One region of the Amycolatopsis sp. NPDC048633 genome, then DNA from elsewhere that is predicted to be linked to it. Evidence: riboswitches for the same ligand, from Rfam matches in the RefSeq annotation. Region 1 holds a riboswitch; each other region holds the start of a gene.

Region 1 (5,032 bases):
CCAGAGGATCTGTTCCGATAGCGAGAACTTAGCGGCCGCTTCGCCGATCATCCGGATCACGCCGTCGATTACCTGCTCGACGAGGAGAACAGCGATGTTCCCGGCGCGGTCGGTGGCCGAGTCCCGGATTGAGAGCGGGACCGCACCGCCGTCGACCGGCTGCCACCACGTGTCGGCGAGGTCGAGGACCGCGCCCGTCTCGAGCGCGTACGCGAATGCCGGGGAGAAGAGCCGCGCGACGATTCCGAGGTGGGTAACCGATGCCGCCACCCGTAGCTCGACCGCGTCATCGGGACGTCCCGCCGCGAGCAAGTGTCGAACGCGGTCGACGCGGTCGCGGAGAACGGGACCGCCTTGCACGAGCTCGTCCAGCGGACGCCACGGGGCTTGCGGGGTGGCGCCCGCCGGATGGGTCTCGACGGCGAAGAACGGGCCGAGGTCGGTGAGCAGGGCGGTCACGCGTCGGCCGGCGCCTGCTCCCGCCGCGACGCACCGGAAAGCACGCGCTCGGCGAGCGGCCCGAACGCCAGGCCGATCGTCGCCCAGAGGATCAGCTGGGCCAGCACTGAGTAGAGGCGGAAGTCGAACAGCGTGTCCGCGGGGAAACCCGGGTACACGATCTGCCCGGCCGGGTTCTTCAGCGGCAGCGGGGTTTCCGTGCCCTGGCTGCCGTACTCGTTGACGTTCGCCGCGAGGTGCCCGAGCGGCGGCAGGACCGCCATCAGCACGCCCATGACGACAACGAATGCCGCGGCCGCGACGAGCGTCGCGTTCCACGTGCCGAGGCGGGCGCTCAGGCGCTTGCCCAGCCGGACCGCGCCGGTGAGGAACAGGATCGAGGCCGCGACCATGGTCAGGTACAGGCCACCGCGGGCGCCGATGGTCTCCGGGTGCCCGATCGACGGCGGGTTCGCCGGGTACTTCAGGAACGGAACCAGGTACAGCGCGAGGAACCCGGCGGCCGCGACGAGCAAGGCGAGCACTCGCGGGCGGACGCGGCCGGTGCGGCCGAGCGAGACCGTGTAGACGACAGAGAACAGCGCGCCCATCGCGACGCCGAACAGGATCATCCCGATCCCGATGCCGAGGTTGGCCTGGATCGCGCGGCTGAAGACTTCCGGGCCCTCGGATTCGACGGGCAGCCCGGCGGCCTGGTTGAGTGCCGCTTCGGCTTCGCCGCGGCCCGATTCGTAGTCGATCGCCGACTGGATCAGGGGTTCGGCGAAGATCCGTGCGAACACGAACGCGAGCAGACCGCCGAGTGCGCCGACGAGGATTCCGCGCAGGACGAGTTTCTTTTCCATATCCGGTTGTCCGTTCCGAGGGCGCTCAGTGGCAGGGGAAACCGAGGAAGTGGCGCGCGTCGTGGACGAACTCGTGCACGTGCGTGTCGTCGCCGAACAGGGACGTGGCGCCCTGGTCGATGCCGATGAAGTAGTAGATCAGCAACGCGGCGAGCACGGTCAAGCCGAGCCACAGCACGGCTTTGGACACCGGCAGAACGACCGGGGTCGAGCCTGAGTCGGCGGGAATGCTGGTCACCAGGGCCTCCTTCGGGGATGTTCGCGTCCCTCGTTCGCTGGGGCGGGTGACGGTTCCTCGACCTGACTCGCCCATCTCAGGCACGATGGGCACACAGTGGCGCGACCGCGCCGGATTCTCACCGGCTTCGGGAAACCGTCACGCGGGGATGACGGTACGTGCCGGACGCGAGCAGCGTCAATTGCCTGGTCAGCGGTCAGATTGTCTGGAAGGGGCCAGATGTTCTTTTTGCCGGACGAGACAGGTCGATCATGGTGACGGGTCCGGCGCCGCGCCGGATGACGTTCAAAGGGGCCGAGGTGATCGTGCTCGAGCCGGAGGTCTACGCCCAGCTGGACGCGAGCCGCCGTCAGCTCGGAGCGAAAATGCACCAGGTGGGTTCGCTCAAGCGGCAGTTGCAGACGGCCGTGGAGCTGCTGGATCTCCTGGATCACCAGGTGGAGGAGATGCCGGGCTGTGATCGATCGGAGCCCGGTGACGGCGCATGTTGTCCGAAGCACGCGCTGGCGGTCCTGCTGGCGGGTCGTGCCGCTCAGTCGGTGCGAGACGGCGCCCGGTCCGGGCGGGGCAACCGGCGGGCGGGACCGACGGGCTGAATTGCCCTGTGGGGCGGATCACCGAAACGGATCGACGGACCCTGACGACACCCCAGATGTCAAGCCGACGTGAGATTTGCCGTTCCCGTCCGGCTGACCAGGTGTTACTGTCGTTTCGTTTGGCCAGTACAACTTCATGATTTTTCTGCCCGTGGCAGGGGAAGCCGGTCGAAGTCCGGCGCTGTCGCGCAACCGTAGGTCACCTCTGGGTGACGAGTCGGGTTACCGCCTCGGGCAGGTGTTGTCGAACCGCTGTCGCGTAAGCAGTGAGTGACGCCCGGCCTTGGGGCCGGTCTCTCTCGCGGTGCGCGCCGGCGTCTGGGGAGAGGAAAGATCAGGTGGCCGGCAAGCGGTTCAGGCCCGTCGCGGCCTTGGCGTCCGCCATCGTCGTGTTCGCCGTGGGCTCGGTGACCCCGGCGTTCGCCGGTGATGTCGCTGCTTCGAAACCCACTTCGACGTGGCTCGCCGCGCAGCTCTCGCCCGAGGGAACCCTGCAGAACCCGCTCGGCGGTGACCTGCCTGACCACGGACTGATGATCGACACCCTGGTCGCGATGTACGCCTCGGGCGACGGCGCCCTGGCCTCGCCGATCGTGAAATACCTCGACGACGACCATCACGCGACCGACTACTACACGTGGGACGGCCTGGTCCCGGGCCAGGGTTACGACGCGATCATCACCGGCGGTGCCGCGGCGAAGGTGCTGGTCGCGGCGGAGATCGCCGGGCGAGATCCGCGCAACTTCGGCGGGCACGACATGGTCGCCGAGACCCTGGGCACGATCGCCCGCTCGGGCGTGGACAAGGGCCGGGTCAGCGACTACTCGAAGAACCCCGACTTCAAGGACTTCGTCAGCAACAACGCCAACATGTTCGGCCAGGCCCTGGCCGTGATCGGGCTGGCCGGCGCCGGCCTGACCGACCGGCTCGCGATCGACACGATGCTGAAGCAGCAGTGCTCCGACGGCTACTTCCGGATCTTCTTCGGACTCGTCCCGACGACCGAGACCGGTGACCAGGTCACGCCGGACGGCCACAAGATCTCGACCTGTGACGAGGGCAAGCCGTTCGACCAGTCGTCGCCGGACGGCGACACCACCGGTATCGCGCTTTCGGCGATGATCGCCGCCCGCGACGCCGGGGCGGCAGACCTCGATGCACCCATCACCAAGGCCGTCAAGTGGCTGAAAGCGCACCAGACCGCGACGGGTGGCTGGGGTGGCGGCGTCGGCACCGAGGCGGCCAACACCAACAGCACCGGCCTGATCCTGCAGGCCCTCGCGGACGCCGGGTGCGTGGATGCAGCGATGACCTCGGGGACGGCGTTCCTCAAGTCCGCGCAGGTGACGGCGGCCGATGCGGGCACCCCGCTCGCGGACCAGCTCGGCGCGATCGCCTACACCCCGGCCGAGTACCAAGCGGCGCGAACGAACGGGATCGGCGGGCTCGACACCTGGATCCGCGCGAGTGCCCAGGCCTCGCTCGGCCTGTCCCAGGTCGGGTTCCGCGACCTCACCCTGCGACGCGCCCCCGTCGCGAAGCAGCCTGACCCAGGCTGCCTTCCGCCGCCACCGCCGCCGCCCGGCGAAAAGCCTCCGGCGACGGGCAGCCCTGCCGCGACTCCGACGGTCAGCAAGAAGGCCGGCACCCCGGCGGTGCGGCCCGGTTCGCCGCGCGGCACCGTGGTGACGCCCGCCGACGCGCCCGCGCAGGTCGCCGGGCCGACCCCGGCCGACCGGCTCGGCGGCTACCTCGCCGGGCGGCTGGTGGACGGCGACCACGTCGAGGTCAGCCAGGACGGCAAGACGTTCGTCGACTACGACCTCACCGCCGACCTCGTGCTCGCCCTGCGCACCCTGGGGCAGCAGCCGGACGCCGTGGCCCGCGCCTCGCGGTTCCTGCTGAACCCGGACTCGATCAAGGCTTACGCGCACGGCGCTCCCTACGAAACGGCCGCAGCCTCCTACGCCGAGCCCCTCTCCAAGCTGCAGACCATCGCGCGGTTCCTCGAAACCGGTGGGCAGGCCCTGGACGACCTCGCGCCGGTCACCGCCCAGCTGACCCAGGACCTCGCCGCGTTGCGGACCCCGGCCGGCGAGTTCACCGACACCGGCGAATTCGCCGACGGAACGCGGTCCCTTCAGCGGCAAGCGTGGGCGGCCTTGGCGACCACCGGGGGTTCCGACCGCGCCGCCGCGAAGGCCGCGACCGACGCACTGGTCACCCACCAATGCGCCGACGGGCTCTTCCCCGTTGCGATCGCGGCAGAACCGTGCGCCGCCGGCGACCTGGCCGCGACCGCCGTCGCAGTCCAGGCGTTGAACGCCGAACCGCGCACGGCCAGCACACCGGTAAGCGCTGCGGCGGGGATGCAGGACAACGTGACACCGGTCGGCTGGACGTCCGAGCACCGGCGCGCCCTCGAGTCCGCCGCCACGGCTCTGACCGCACGTACCCAAGCGGACGGCATGATCACCGGCGCGGACGGGCAGCCGGACCCCGCACTGACCGCGGCCGTCGCCGGGGGCCGCCAGGCGGCCGGGCTCGACGCGAGCAAGGCCGCGCAGGCGCTCGGCGCGCTGGTGCTGGCCGACGGCGGGCTGCCGAAGGAACCGGGCGGGCCGAGCGACCCCGGCGCGAGCATCGCGTCGGCGCCCGGGATCGCCGGCCGGACCTGGCTCGACGCGGACGGCTCCCCGCTCGCCACGGCGGCGCGGCTGCCCCTGACCGATCAGCCGCTCGCCGCCGCCGGGCACGTGCCCGCGATCGCACCGTCGGCCACGACCATCTCCCCGTTCTGGCTGGCGGCCCGGTTCTCCGGCGCGGCGCTTGTCCTCGTTTTCGCGCTGGCCTTGGGCCTGCGTCACCTCGTCAACCGCACATCACGCACCAGG
Region 2 (5,032 bases), on a different contig from region 1:
CGATGCCGTCGGCTCCGGTCCGTGCGGTCAGCGCCGCGGCGGCGGATTCCAGCGCGTGCCGGTGATCCGGCGTCCAGCCGGCCGGTGCCGCGTTGTCCGGCATCCCGACGGCAGCACTCACTGACGCGCCGGCAGTGCGCGGTTCGGCGTTCAACGCCTGAACCGCGACGGCGGTCGCCGCCAGGTCGCCGGTGACGCACGGCTCCGGGACGAACGCCGCCGGGAAGAGTCCGTCGGCGCACTGGTGCGCGACCAGCACCCCGGTCGCGGCCTTCGCGGCGGCGAGGTCGGAACCCGCGGTTGTCGCCAAGGTCGCCCACGCGTGGCGCTGGAGGGATCGTGTTCCGTCGGCGAATTCGCCGGTGTCGGTGAACTCGCCGGCCGGGGTGCGCAGGGCGGTGAGGTCCTGGGTCAGCTGGGCGGTGACCGGCGCGAGGTCGTCCGGAGCCTGCCCGCCCGCGGCCAGGAACTGCGCGATGGTCTGCAGCTTCGCCAACGGCTCGGCATACGACGCCGCACCGGATTCGTAGGGCGCGCCGTGGGCGTAGGCCTTGATCGAGTCCGGGTTCAGCAGGAACCGCGACGCGCGGGCCACCGCGTCCGGCTGCTGTCCCAGCGTGCGCAGGGCGAGCACGAGGTCGGCGGTGAGGTCGTAGTCGACGAACGTTTTGCCGTCCTGGCTGACCTCGACGTGGTCGCTGTCGACGAGCTGCCCGGCGAGGTAGCCGCCGAGCCGGTCGGCCGGCGTCGGCCCGGCGACCTGCGCCGGCGCGCCGGCGGGCGTCACCACGGTGCCGCGCGGCGAACCCGGCCGCAGCGCGGGGGTGCCGGCCTTCTGGCTGACCGGCGGCTTCACGGCGGGACTGCCCGTCGCCGGGGGCTTTTCGCCGGGCGGTGGCGGTGGCGGAAGACAGCCGGGGTCCGGTGGCCCCTGCGCTCCGGCGTGTCCCAGCGTGAGGTCGTGGAAGCCGACCTGGGCCAGGCCGAGCGAGGCCTGCGCGCTCGCGCGGATCCAGGTGTCGAGGCTGCCGATCCCGTTCGTGCGCGCCGCTTCGTATTCGGCCGGGGTGTAGGCGATGGCGCCGAGCTGATCGCCGAGCCGGTTGCCCGAGTCGGCCGCCGTCGCCTGGGCGGACTTGAGAAACGCGGTCCCCGAGGCCATCGCGGCGTCCACGCATCCGGCGTCGGCGAGCGCCTGCACGATCAAGCCGGTGCTGTTGGTGTTGGGCGCTTCGGTGCCGACCCCGCCGCCCCAGCCGCCGCTCGCGGTCTGGTGCGCCTTCAGCCACCTCACGGTCTTGGTGATGGGCCCCTCGAGGTTCGCCGCACCGGCGTCCCGCGCGGCGAGCATGGCCGAGAGCGCGATGCCGGTGGTGTCGCCGTCCGGCGCCGACTGGTCGAACGGCTTGCCCTCGTCGCAGGTCGAGATCTTGTGGCCGTCGGGGGTCACCTGGTCACCGGTCTCGGTGGTGGGGATGAGGCCGAAGAAGATCCGGAAGTAGCCCTCCGAGCACTGCTGCTTCAACATCGTGTCGATCGCGAGCCGATCGGTCAGGCCCACGCCGGCCAGCCCGATCACGGCCAGGGCCTGGCCGAACATGTTGGCGTTGTTGCTGACGAAGTCCTTGAAGTCCGGGTTCTTCGAGTAGTCGCTGACCCGGCCCTTGTCGACGCCGGAGCGCGCGATCGTGCCCAGGGTTTCGGCGACCATGTCGTGCCCGCCGAACGCCCGTGGATCGCGTCCCGCGATTTCCGCGGCGACCAGCACCTTCGCCGCGGCGCCGCCGGTGATGATCGCGTCGTAGCCCTGTCCCGGGACGAGGCCGTCCCAGGTGTAGTAGTCGGTGGCGTGGTGATCGAGGTACTCGACGATCGGTGCGGCCAAGGCTCCGTCACCGGAGGCGTACATCGCGAACAGGGTGTCGATCATCAGGCCGTGGTCGGGCAGGTCCCCGCCCAGCGGGTTCTGCAGGGTTCCCTCGGGCGAGAGCTGCGCAGAAAGCCACTGCGACGTGGGTTTCGAGGCCGCGAGTTCGCCGGCGAAAGCCGGGGTCGACGAGCCCACGGCAACGATCAAGACAGCGGACACCAAAGCGGCGAAGCGCGGGCCGGCCAAGTGGTCCTTCCTCTCCCCAGACGCCGGCGCGCACCCCGAGAAGAGACCGGCCACGACGGCCGGGCGTCCACTCGCTGTTTACGCGACAGCGGTTCGACAACACCTGCCCGAGGAGGTAATCCGACTCGTCACCCAAGGTGACCCACGGTTGCGCGACAGTGCCGGACTTCGACCGGCTTCCCCTGCCACGGGCAGAAAATCATGAGGTTGTACTGGTCAAACAGACGGACAGTAACACCTGCTCAGCCGGACGGGAACGGCAAACTCACGTCGACTACGCAGTGAGCCGTTCGACGAGCGCCTCGACGAGATCGGTGCTCTCGTCCGGGTCGAGCAGGCCGGGCAAGGTCAGCCGCTCGATGATCAGCCAGTTCAGGGCCAGCCACAGCAGCTTGACCGTCGTCGCGTCGCCCGGCAGGCCGGTCTTCAGGTGGTTTTCCACGTTGAAGTCGAGGTCCGCGCGGATCCGCGTCGTCAGCACCTCCCGCAGCTCCGGCCGGCGGGCCGCCTCCAGGCGCAGCTCCAGCAGGGCCAAGAACCCCGTCGGGAACGCCGCCACGCGCTCGACCAACTCGTGCATCAGCTCGACGAGGCGGGCGCGGTCGCGCGGGCCGTCGAACGGGGCGGCCAGCGTCGCCTCGTCCGGCACCAGCCGTTCGTAGACGCGCTCCCCCGCGCCGGTGAGGATCTCCTCGCGACCGGCGAAGTAGTTGGAGGCGGTGCCGGTGGGCACCGCGGCCCGCTGGTCCACCGCGCGGAACGTCAGCCCGCGCGCGCCTTCCGCCGCCAGGACCTCGATCGCCGCGTCGAGCAGGGCCGCCCGTCGTTCCGGGTTGCGTCGCGCCATCACTTGTAACCACTCCGCTTGTAGTGCTACCGTCTAACCACTACAGGTAAAGTACTACAGATCAAGTTATTCTGGGGGTCGCATGCGCAAGCTCGTCTACTACGTCGCCGTCTCGATCGACGGGTTCATCACCGGGCCGGGTGGCGAGGTCGACTTCTACCCGGAGGCGCCGGACATGGTCGAGTACCTCCGGGCGGAGTTCCCGGAGACGATGCCGAGCCACATCCGGCCGCACATCGGCCTCGACGGCGCGCCGAACAGGCGGTTCGACACCGTGTTCATGGGTCGCGGCACCTACCAGCCGGCCCTCGACGCCGGTGTCGCCAGCCCCTACGCACACCTGCGGCAGTACGTGGCGTCGACGACGCTCGGGGAGCTCGCCGACCCCGCGCTCAAGGTGGTCACCGACCCCGTGGCCACGGTCCGCCGGCTCAAGGAGGAGCCCGGCGAGGACATCTGGCTCTGCGGCGGCGCGCGGCTCGCGGGCGAACTGCTGCCGGAGATCGACGAACTGGTGTTCAAGCGCTACCCGGTCGTCGCGGGCTATGGCCTTCCGGCGTTCACCGGCCCGTTCCGGCCGCGGCCGTTCACCCCGGTGGAGACCCGGACGTTCAGCCACGGCGGCACGGTCACCACCTACCACCCGGCCTGAGGTTCGAGCTCCAGCTAGCGGACGAGCGCCGTCAAGGCTTGGCGGAGGTCGGCCGGGTGGCGGACCCAGAGGTCCACCGCTGTGCCGTCGGGGGACGTAAGCGTCAGGCAGCCTTGGCTTGCCGGGCCCCGAAGCGGGACGACCTCCGCTGTCCACGACCGGTCGAACGTCAGCGGGCCGACGCCACGCTCGCGGTCGGCTTTTCTCGGCTCCCAGCACAGTTCGCCGTCTCGGAGGGACAGCCGGCCCAGCAGTTCGCCCACCTCGTCGGCGCGGCGGGCGTGGCGGCCGGGCGCCTTGGCGCCGAGGAGCTGGGCGACCTGCACCGGCAGCTGAGCCGACCACGACGGCGGCTCCCCCGCGGCGCGTCGTCGGCGCTCCGCGCGGGCGTCCCGCCACGCGATCAACGAGAACACCAGGTACACCAGCGCGAGGAGGCCGAGCAGGCCGGCCGCCGCCGGGACCCAGCCGGTCTTGAGGCCCAGCAGCGCCGTCAACGCCGTGAGGTAACCGGCGGCGAGCAGCGTGCGGGTGCGCCGCCGGCGTTCCCGGTCCCGGCCGTATCCGGTCATGCCCGCGTCCGATCGGTTCGGGTCAGCAGACGATCACCCGCCTGCCGTAAGGAGAATACGTCCGCGGCGCGGGTGCGGCGGTGCCGCGGCGGAGTAGGTGGGCACGGTGGTGACGGCAGCCCGGGTCGCGGCTGGGGCAGCGCAGCGCGGACTTCTTGCCGTCGACGTCGGGACTCACCAGCGCGTCACCGTCCAAAGAGGACGATTCGGCGCCGTGCGCGAGAGCGCCGTCGCCGTCGCTGCGCACGCCCGCGGCGGCCAGTGCACCGGGCGCGGCCGGCGTGGCTCCGGACAGAGCACTAGCGGGTGGTCCAGTGGACGATGCCGGGAACCACGACCAGCAGGGCCACCACGAGCCAGTAACGGCCCGCTTTGAGCTGCGGTGCGCGGAAGGCGAACAGGGCGTTCAGGCCGGCCACGACCAGTCCGGCGAATACCAGTGAGACCAGGCCGAGCCCGATCACGAAGCCCGCGCCGTCGTCGACCACGGTGGGGTCGATCGTGCCCCACCCGAGCTCACCCGCGAGGACCTGCGTTCCCAGCATCGCGAACGCGACCGGGTAGGCGCACGGGATGGCCAGCAGCAGGTTGAGCGGAACGCCGATCAGCCACACCTGATGCGGGCGGAGCTCACGACGGGGCATCCGCTCATCATGCCGGAACACTCGTCAGGCCGTGCCGGGCCGGCTGCCCGTCGTCGACGGCGCGAAGCTCGTGCTCACCACGGCCGGGTTGGTGCGGGCACATTTCCGGGACCCGGCCAGGTGAACCGAGCGGGTCCGCGGTCCGCCCCCAGACGGTCCGCGGACCCGCTCAGGCCGCCGTCCCGTCCGCCTGGCTGCGGG
Region 3 (5,032 bases), on a different contig from region 1:
CACCGTCGTCAACCCGCACCTGGTCAAGAGCCTCAAGGCCCGCGGCCTGTGGGACGAGGTCATGGTCAGCGACCTCAAGTACTTCGACGGCAGCCTCGGCCAGATCGACCGCGTGCCGGACGACCTCAAGGCGCTGTACGCGACGGCGTTCGAGATCGAGTCGAAGTGGATCGTCGACGCCGGTTCGGTGCGCCAGAAGTGGATCGACCAGGCGCAGTCGCTGAACCTGTACATCGCGGCGCCGAGCGGCCGCAAGCTCGACGAGCTGTACCGCTACGCGTGGCACAAGGGCCTCAAGACCACGTACTACCTGCGGGCGCAGTCCGCGACGCACGTGGAGAAGAGCACCCTGCGCGGCACCGACGGCAAGCTGAACGCCGTCTCGGCCACCTCGGCTCCGGCGGCCCCCGCCGCCGCTCCGGCCCCGGCACCGGCACCCTCGGCTTCGGTTCCGGCCGTGCCGGTGACCCCGGCTCCGAAGCCGGAGTCCCAGGAGCTGCCGAAGACCGACGTCGACTTCGTCGCCACCGAAGGCGCCGCCTGCCGCATCGACGACCCCGACTGCGAAGCCTGCCAGTAAGGAACCCCTGAGACATGACCAACGTGGAGACGACCGGCGCCACCGGCCTCGGTGAGATCGAGGTCGGGGCCGCCCGGATCAACGTCGACGACAAGCGCATGATCAACGCGCGCGCCGACGTCAACCAGCTGCTGCCGATGAAGTACACCTGGGCCTGGGAGAAGTACCTGGCCGGCTGCAACAACCACTGGATGCCGACCGAGGTCGCCATGCAGGCCGACATCGCGCTGTGGAAGTCGAAGGACGGCCTCACCGAGGACGAGCGGCAGATGCTCAAGCGCAACCTGGGCTTCTTCGCGACCGCGGAGTCCTTGGTGGCCAACAACATCGTGCTCGCGGTGTACCGGCAGATCACGAACCCCGAGTGCCGCCAGTACCTGCTGCGCCAGGCGTTCGAGGAGGCCGTGCACACGCACACCTTCCAGTACATCTGCGAGAGCCTCGGCCTGGTCGAGGGCGAGCTGTTCAACATGTACCGCGAGGTCCCGTCCATTTCGGACAAGGACGCGTGGGCGCTGAAGTACACGCAGCACCTGGAGGACCCGGACTTCGAGACCGGGACGCCGGAGGCCGACACGGCGTTCCTGCGTGACCTCGTCGCGTTCTACGTGATCTTCGAAGGCATGTGGTTCTACACCGGCTTCGCGCAGATCCTCTCGCTCGGCCGCCGCAACAAGATGGTCGGCATCGCCGAGCAGTACCAGTACATCCTGCGCGACGAGTCGATCCACCTGAACTTCGGCATCGACTGCATCAACCAGATCAAGATCGAGAACCCGCACCTGTGGACGCCCGAGTTCCAGGAAGAGGTCCGCGGGATGCTCAAGGACGCGTGCGAGCTGGAGGTCGCGTACGCACGCGACACCATGCCGCGCGGCATGCTCGGCCTGTCGGCGCAGCTGTGCGAGCAGTACATGCACTTCATCACCGACCGGCGCGCGCAGCAGATCGGCCTCCAGCCGATCTTCGGCGAGACCGAGAACCCGTTTCCGTGGATGTCCGAGGCGATGGACCTGAAGAAGGAGAAGAACTTCTTCGAGACCCGCGTCATCGAGTACCAGTCAGGCGGCGCGCTCGACTGGGACTGATCTCCCTCCGGGTTCCTGCCTGGGAACGATTCTTCCCAGGCAGGAACCCGCCGCTTTTCCCGGGCACATCGCGGGTCGATGGTGGAGCCATGACCACCACCGTCACCTTCACCAGCGCCGGCCTCGACATAGCCGCGCACCTCTACGTTCCCGACGACGCCGACGGCCGGGCCCTCGTGGTCGGCCACCCTGGCACCGGCGTCAAGGAACAGACCTCCGGCACCTACGCAAGTCTGCTGGCCGAGCAGGGTTTCGTGACCCTCGCCTTCGACGCCGCATACCAGGGCGAGTCCGGCGGCCTGCCGCGCGGCCTGGAGGATCCCGCCCAGCGGATCGAGGACTTCAAGGCCGCCGTCTCCTTCCTCACCACCCGGCCCGAGGTCGACGCCGGCCGGATCGGCCTGCTGGGCATCTGCGCCTCCGGCGGCTACTCGCTCGCCGCCACCGGCGGTGACCACCGGGTCAAGGCCGTCGCGACCGTGTGCACCGCCGAACCCGCCCGCCAGTTCCGCTACGGCGCCGACGGCACCCAGGACCCGGCCGTCTTCCAGGGCCTGCTCGACACCGCCGCCCAGGCCCGGACGACCGCCGCCCGCGGCGAAGACCCCGGCGTGCTGACCCTGTTCCCCGAGACCGCCGCACAGGCCGGTGCGCTCGGTGGCGAGCACGGCATCGAAGGCTGGGAGTACTATTGCGGCCCCCGCGGCTACCACGAACGCTCGGCGAAGTTCCTCACCTGGGATAGCGTCGACAAGATGGCTTCGAGTGACGTCTTCCACGCCGTCCCGCTGATCGGCCCGCGCCCGATCCTGCAGGTCCTCGGCGAGCGCGCCGTCACCGCCTGGATGGGCCTGGAAGCCCACCGGCGCGCCACCGGCCCCGCGGAGATCCACTGGATCGAGGGCGCCAGCCACGTCGACCTCTACGACAAGCGCGAGTACGTCGATCTCGCTGTCGGCAAGCTCACCGACTTCTTCACCGTCAACCTGGACAAGTGACCTAGACTCGGACTCGCCACTGGTTCCCCGGGGTTCGCCCCGGGGAGGCAACAGGGAACCCGGCGCGAATCCGGGACTGCCCCGCAGCGGTGAGTGGGAACGAAAGCCGTCAAGAAGCACTGAGCGCGAGCTTGGGAAGCGACGGCCGGTAGGACTGCGCAGTGCGCCCACGAGTCCGAAGACCTGCCCGTGGTGCGTGCGCCGACGGCGTGCGCGAGTCCGGGCCTCGCGGGATGGGCACGACCGAAACGCTCGCCTTCGCGCGCGTCCGGACTCTTCGGACTAGCTCGCGAGGAGAGAGCTGTGACCATCGGCACCACTGTGCTGGGCTACCCCCGGATCGGCCCGGACCGGGAGCTCAAGCGCGCTCTGGAACGCTATTGGGCGGGCAAGATCGACGAAGCCGCCTTGCTGGCCGTCGGCCGCGAACTGCGTCAGCGGACCTGGCTGGAACTGCGGGACGCCGGGCTGGACTCGGTCCCGTCCAACACGTTCTCGCACTACGACCAGGTGCTCGACACCGCCGAGCTGTTCGGCGCGCTGCCCGCTCGGCCCGGTCTTTCGCCGCTCGACACGTACTTCGCCGCCGCTCGGGGCGTCCAGGACGCGCCGGCGCTCGAGATGACCAAATGGTTCGACACCAACTACCACTACATCGTCCCCGAACTGGGGCCGGACACCGAGTTCACCCTCGCCGGGACCAAGCCCCTCGACGAATACCGGGAAGCTCGTGCGCTCGGCATCGAGACGCGGCCGGTGCTGGTCGGGCCGGTGACGTTCCTGCTGCTGAGCAAGGGCACCGACGGGTTCCGCCCCTTGGACCTGCTCGACACCCTGCTCCCCCGCTACGCCGAACTGCTGGCGCGGCTGCACGACGAAGGTGTCGAGTGGGTGCAGCTCGACGAGCCCGCGTTCGCCGCCGACCGCACCGAGGCCGAGCTGAACGCGCTGATCCGCGCGTACCACTGGCTCGGCAAGGCGGCCGCCCGGCCGAAGCTGCTGGTCGCCGGGTACTTCGGCGGACTCGGCCGCGGCCTCGGCGCGCTGGCCCGCTCCCCCATCGACGCGCTGGCCGTCGACCTGGTCACCGACGAGTCCTTTGTGGACGCAGTCGCCGCCGAACCGGCGTTGCGGGACAAGGAGGTGCTGGCCGGGGTCGTCGACGGGCGCAACGTCTGGCGGACCGACCCGCAGCGCGCGCTGAGCCGGGCCGCGACCCTGCTCGGCGTCGCGAAGTCGGTCAGCGTGTCGACGTCGTGCTCGCTGCTGCACGTGCCCTACGACGTCGCGCGGGAGGACCTGCACCCGCGGCTCGCGGGGTGGCTCTCGTTCGCGCGGCAGAAGGTCGACGAGGTCGTGCTGCTCGGTCGCGCCCTGCGCGGGGAGGACGCGGACCTGGCCGGCGCGCGTGCCGCCGTCGCCGATCGCGCCTCGGCGGCCGAACTGGCCGACTCCGGCGTCCGCGCCCGGCTGGCCGCGCTTCCGGACGTCGCCCGGGCGCCGTATGCGGAGCGGGCAGCGGCTCAGCAGGCCGCGCTGGGTCTCCCGCCGCTGCCGACCACGACGATCGGCTCGTTCCCGCAGACCCTGGAGGTCCGCAAGGCGCGGGCGGCGCACCGCGCGGGCACGCTCGACGACGCGGGCTACGCCGCCGCGATGCGTTCGGAGGTGCAGCGGGTCGTCCGGCTGCAGGAGGAGCTGGGCCTCGACGTCCTCGTGCACGGCGAGCCGGAGCGCAACGACATGGTGCAGTACTTCGCCGAGCAGCTGACCGGTTTCGCGGCGACCGCGCACGGCTGGGTGCAGTCCTACGGCTCCCGCTGCGTCCGCCCGCCGATCCTCTACGGCGACGTCTCGCGGCCGGCGCCGATGACGGTCGAGTGGGCGCGGTACGCCCAGAGCCTGACCGCGAAGCCGGTCAAGGGCATGCTGACGGGCCCGGTGACGATCCTGGCGTGGTCGTTCGTCCGCGACGACCAGCCCCTCGGCGAGACGGCGCGGCAGGTGGCGCTGGCGATCCGCGACGAGGTGCACGACCTGGAGGCGGCGGGTATCCGCGTCGTCCAGGTCGACGAGCCGGCGCTGCGGGAGCTGCTGCCGCTGCGGTCCCGCGCGCATCGGGCGTACTTCGACTGGGCGGTGTCGGCGTTCCGGCTGGCGACGTCCGGGATCGCCGACGCGACGCAGATCCACACGCACATGTGCTACTCGGAGTTCGGGGAAGTGCTCCCGGCGATCGACGCGCTGGACGCGGACGTCACGTCGATCGAGGCGGCGCGTTCGAAGATGGAGGTGCTCACGGACCTGAACGCGGGCGGCTTCGGCCGCGGCGTCGGGCCGGGGGTGTACGACATCCATTCTCCGCG

What was found. Region 1 has a riboswitch for cobalamin ahead of AB0C38_RS11430 (hypothetical protein). Riboswitches for the same ligand answer to the same signal wherever they lie in the genome.
Region 2: it holds a riboswitch for cobalamin, as region 1 does, so the genes downstream of both, AB0C38_RS08450 (hypothetical protein) here and AB0C38_RS11430 (hypothetical protein) in region 1, are expected to answer to the same signal.
Region 3: it holds a riboswitch for cobalamin, as region 1 does, so the genes downstream of both, metE (5-methyltetrahydropteroyltriglutamate--homocysteine S-methyltransferase) here and AB0C38_RS11430 (hypothetical protein) in region 1, are expected to answer to the same signal.

The regions. Positions count from the first base shown of each region.
Region 1 is NZ_JBEZHS010000004.1:143,974-149,005, reverse strand. Features, by position in the region: gene AB0C38_RS11450 ((2Fe-2S)-binding protein) at 1-459, opposite strand, end outside; gene AB0C38_RS11445 (CbtA family protein) at 456-1,304, opposite strand; gene AB0C38_RS11440 (CbtB-domain containing protein) at 1,330-1,542, opposite strand; cobalamin riboswitch at 1,604-1,668, opposite strand; gene AB0C38_RS11435 (hypothetical protein) at 1,701-2,138, shown strand; adenosylcobalamin (AdoCbl) riboswitch at 2,270-2,417, shown strand; gene AB0C38_RS11430 (hypothetical protein) at 2,477-5,032, shown strand, end outside.
Region 2 is NZ_JBEZHS010000002.1:411,908-416,939, reverse strand. Features, by position in the region: gene AB0C38_RS08450 (hypothetical protein) at 1-2,065, opposite strand, end outside; adenosylcobalamin (AdoCbl) riboswitch at 2,179-2,324, opposite strand; gene AB0C38_RS08445 (TetR family transcriptional regulator) at 2,391-2,963, opposite strand; gene AB0C38_RS08440 (dihydrofolate reductase) at 3,046-3,615, shown strand; gene AB0C38_RS08435 (hypothetical protein) at 3,630-4,187, opposite strand; gene AB0C38_RS08430 (hypothetical protein) at 4,210-4,434, opposite strand; gene AB0C38_RS08425 (hypothetical protein) at 4,487-4,831, opposite strand; gene AB0C38_RS08420 (phosphate transport system regulatory protein PhoU) at 5,001-5,032, opposite strand, start outside.
Region 3 is NZ_JBEZHS010000007.1:94,216-99,247, forward strand. Features, by position in the region: gene AB0C38_RS16055 (ribonucleoside-diphosphate reductase subunit alpha) at 1-580, shown strand, start outside; gene AB0C38_RS16060 (ribonucleotide-diphosphate reductase subunit beta) at 595-1,668, shown strand; gene AB0C38_RS16065 (alpha/beta hydrolase) at 1,758-2,666, shown strand; cobalamin riboswitch at 2,670-2,872, shown strand; gene metE (5-methyltetrahydropteroyltriglutamate--homocysteine S-methyltransferase) at 2,970-5,032, shown strand, end outside.